One region of the Pseudoalteromonas sp. Angola-30 genome, then DNA from elsewhere that is predicted to be linked to it. Evidence: riboswitches for the same ligand, from Rfam matches in the RefSeq annotation. Region 1 holds a riboswitch; the other holds the start of a gene.

Region 1 (2,205 bases):
GTTCTAACCAGCTCATTATAAAAACCTGTGTTTAATGCCAAGATAAAATGGTGTCGTTTGCAGTGGTAATGCAATCGGTTTGCGTTAACTCAAGATGCGTTAAAGGTGGGCGCAACAGTGGGCTATTTAAACGCCCTTGCTGGTGCATTAGCACTTTAACGGGAATAGGGTTTGCTACAGCAAATAGGCTATTGATAGCGCGAGTCCACTGAGCAAATAAATTGGGGTGTTGACCGCTTAGGCTGCGCTTTACAAATTCGTGTGTTTGCAAAGGCCATGCATTGGCCGCAACCGAAACTAAGCCTTTTGCACCTGCTTGGGCAAAGTAGGGCATAAGTGCATCGTCGCCACTGTATAGCGCTAAATTAGGCGCGGCTTGTCGGTATGCTTCAAATTGGGTGATGTTGCCACTGGCTTCTTTTAAAGCCCACAGTTTTGGGTGCGCTTTTAAGTTTTCAATGGTTTCGATAGGAATGCTTACACCGCTGCGCCCAGGTACGTTGTACAACATACACGGATGCGCGCTTTCGTTTAATAAGCTTTCGTACCAATGTGTTTGACCTACAGCCCCTGGTTTTGCATAAAGAGGCGAGCCTAATAAGTAGCTGTGAATAGGTAATTGGTTACAGTAGCTAACCCATTCTTTTTGTTGGGCCAAATTACTACCACCAACAGCAACCATAAGCGGTACACTGGGTTTTAATTGGCACACGTGCTCAACAATGCCTTGCTGCTCTTTAAGCGTAAGGGCTAAGCCTTCACCTGTGCTACCGAGCAGTAAAATACCGTTGTGTGCCGCTTCTTGTTCGCTAACAAGTGTTGTGAGCGTGTCGTAGTCAACATTACCTTGTTGATCAAACGGCGTAACAAGCGCTGTCCACAGTGCGTAGTCGTCTAAATTGAAGTTGTGAATCATCTCTTACGAACCTATAAGGTGTTCGAGATATTAAGGAGGCTGTATGATGTGAGCCGCATTAACGTCGTTCGAACAGTATTCGAAGAGCGAATGGGCTTAAAATAATAGGGCGCACGGCCTTATTATTTAAGACCAGAAGCTCTCCACCAAACTAATAAGCTGCTCTAAAACAGCTATTGGTGACAGTCGCTAGGATTCAACCTAGTCGCCCGAAGTAATTGCTTCGCAAAAGCGTTTACCTCTCGGCGGTATTCCCCTCACATATGCTCACTGGAGTTTGCGCTCCTAACATACGCTACCTGAATAACGCACCTCTTCTAGCCCTTTGTATTTTGTTTAACCGCAAAAGGTTTAACAAAATACAATTTAAATAGGGTAATTGCGGCGATTAAAACATTTTAGCCGTCTAGGTGTCAAGTTGCAGGATACAGATTAGTTCATCGAAAATGTGGGTGGTTACGTATTAGCTGCTTTTCTCGTAAACTAACCCTATGAGCAGTGATGAGGTATTTAATAAGTATGGAAAAATTTAGCGATATTTATAAGCGAGCAGTAGAGCGAAAAGGTTCTGAAAAAATGCTTAAGTTATTACTCGCAAAACCCTTATCTAAAAAAGCATTAAGCGCATTAAGTGACGACGATTGGCTTGAAGAGTTTACCCGTAAAGTATTTCAAAGCGGGTTTTACTGGTCGGTAATAAACAGTAAATGGCCAGGTTTTAGAGAGGTTTTTTGGCAGTTTAGTGTTGATAAATTACTTATGATGCCGCCCGATATGCTAGAGCAAAAAGCAACTGATGAGCGCATTATTCGTAATTATAAAAAGGTAAAAACAATTCCTGAAAATGCCTACATGATCCACGAAATAGCTCAGGAACATGGCAGTTTTAGCAAGTTTGTAGCTAACTGGCCAAGCGATGACATTATTGGTTTATGGACATATTTAAAAAAACACGGCGCCCGTTTGGGTGGAAATACTGGCCCGTATGCCTTGAGAGCGCTTGGTAAAGATACTTTTTTACTTTCGCGAGATGTGGAAAGTTACCTAAGAGCGCACAAAATTATAGATGGCGGTCTGCAAACTAAAAAATCACTCACTGCCGCACAGGCGTTTTTTAACGAAATGCAAAAGCAAAGTGGTTTGAGCCTGCAAGAACTTAGCTTAATTGTGGCTTACAGCGTGGGCGACAATCGCGTAGGCATAAGCCAACAAACAGAGGATTAACCATGAAACTAGTGCCAAGATACACTGATATAGCAGATAACTTCGCTATAGAGGACAGTCCATCA
Region 2 (2,205 bases), on a different contig from region 1:
CAAATACATTAATATGGCTACGGCTTGCTGGTAAAATAGTCGCAGGGTGCAATACTTTTGCGCCAAATGTCGCCATTTCTGCGGCTTCATCAAAGCTTAAGCGGGCAATTGGCGTTGCCTTAGCGCATAAACGCGGGTCGGTGCTAAAAATACCCACTACATCGGTCCAAATGTGTACACTTTTAGCGTTAATAGCCTCTGCTAATAACGCCGCACTGTAGTCAGAGCCACCACGACCAAGCGTTGTGGTTTGGCCAAATTCATCACTACCAATAAACCCTTGTGTAACTATTACTTGCTCATCTAATAACGGAATTAACAGATCTTTAGTGGCTTGTGCAGTGGCCGCAACATCGGGCGTTGCTTTACCAAATTGGCTGTCGGTTTTAAGCACTTTGCGCACATCAAACCTATCTGCATTTAAGCCTTTTAAGCGCAGCACTTGAGCAAATAAATAAGACGATAAACGTTCGCCAAAGCTAAGCAGCTCATCGTGTTGTTGATCAGTGGTGAGTGTTTCAAGGGCTAACGTTTGAAACGCTTTTAACGTCTCGTTAAAACCTACGGCTAAATCGGCATCAAGTGACAGCTCATCTAAAATAGCCTGTTGAATAGCCAATACGCCATCTATATGTTCTTGGCGCTGCTCTTTACTAAGGTCGGGTTTGCACAGTGCAACTAAGTGGTTAGTTACGCCGGCACTGGCGCTCACAGCTACAATACGTACGCTTTTATCTGCAACAATAATTTCGCTACAGCGACTCATCGCTTCAAAGTTTGCAACACTGGTTCCGCCAAATTTGGCAACGATGTAATCTGATTTTGCGCCTGATACTGTTTGTGGCACTGATTGGGTAGTCATTTCGTCTCCTTTCGCGGTATCCAAACCGCTAAAAAACAAGAAGAACTTGGCAAAGGAATGCAAATAAGATGTGTCCGCTGCCAGAAGCTCTCCACCTAAGTTGGTGACAGTTTTGGGGATTCAGCCCCATAAACCGAAAAACACGGTTGACGTAACCTTGTTTTCCTCGGCGAGTACTTCCCTCTTTAATGGTTATGGGCGTTCGTCACCTACCATTAAATACCTAAGTATCGCACCTCTTCTGAATGTTGTATTAACCTGTGGCTAATAAAACAAAACCCCACTGTGTAGCGGGGCTTTGAAAGTTATCGTTTAGACGTCTAGCTGTCAAGGTGTTTTAGTTAATATAACGCGAATAATTTAGCCAAGGTTTACATTGCTGGCTACTTTTACAGCGCTTAATGTAACTCGCCTGTACGCCAGCTAAAAAAATGTGTAAATTAAGCCAGTTAATAACGAGTACTTTTTATTATAAAAATATAAAAACTACGCTCTGCTTTAAGCGTAGTTAACTCATTACTAGGATGTATCACCGCATTATGATCCCAGCTAAAAAGCTGCTTAATACCCTTAGCGAACATTGGGGTGTTTTAGAGCTATTATTTAAACGTTTTAAAATGGCCGACTTTAGCCTCAAAGACGTGCAAAACGCCATTAAGCAAAAACAGCCCACATGGACAAACGAGCGCATATACAAAGAAACAAATCGTTTGCTCAATCAAGATATACTTATTCCATTGGCTAAATCATCCCAGCTTGAAATAAACCGCGCCATTGCCGATTTTGCGACCTTTTTATTACAAGAAGAACACATAGGTTTAGCACAAGAAATTAGCGTTTTGGTTGATGATTTAGCACGCCTAGGAAACCGATTAGATAATGCCGGCGAAATAGAAGACTTTGACGATTTACGCCGCTATAGCCGCATTATGGATGATCGGGTACGTAAAATAATGAAGCTTTACGCGCACAACGAAAACGCTATTTTAAACATTGTTGAGCAAGCTAAATCTGATCACGCGGTGCAATCTTTGCAAAAGCGCTACAAAGCGGTAATAGAAGCCTTTGACGAATACATAGAGCCGATGCTTGAAATGGTCGATATTCGCGGTGACTTTCATGCCTGTTTTACACTTATTGAGCAGCAAATAAGTAAGCAAATAGAGCACATTGAACGCTCAGGCAAAGCCTACAACGACAAACGTATGCTTGAGCAATTGCGTACTCGGATACTCGAAATGCATTTAGTTGGCCGAGAAAGCTTACGCAAAAGTGCCGATATGCTTATGCCACTGCGCGAAGAGCTACGCCGTAATAACCTAATTACCCGCCAGGCAGCAAAA

The links. Region 1 has a riboswitch for lysine ahead of dapA (4-hydroxy-tetrahydrodipicolinate synthase). Riboswitches for the same ligand answer to the same signal wherever they lie in the genome.
Region 2: another riboswitch for lysine. It lies ahead of lysC (lysine-sensitive aspartokinase 3); the one in region 1 lies ahead of dapA (4-hydroxy-tetrahydrodipicolinate synthase).

The regions. Positions count from the first base shown of each region.
Region 1 covers NZ_JAQREI010000009.1:69,118-71,322, forward strand. Annotated here, with positions in the region: gene PSH54_RS12645 (2,3,4,5-tetrahydropyridine-2,6-dicarboxylate N-succinyltransferase) at 1-16, opposite strand, end outside; gene dapA (4-hydroxy-tetrahydrodipicolinate synthase) at 32-916, opposite strand; lysine riboswitch at 1,045-1,241, opposite strand; gene PSH54_RS12655 (DNA-3-methyladenine glycosylase I) at 1,436-2,140, shown strand; gene PSH54_RS12660 (protein adenylyltransferase SelO) at 2,143-2,205, shown strand, end outside.
Region 2 covers NZ_JAQREI010000007.1:201,211-203,415, reverse strand. Annotated here, with positions in the region: gene lysC (lysine-sensitive aspartokinase 3) at 1-862, opposite strand, end outside; lysine riboswitch at 939-1,111, opposite strand; gene PSH54_RS11510 (hypothetical protein) at 1,402-2,205, shown strand, end outside.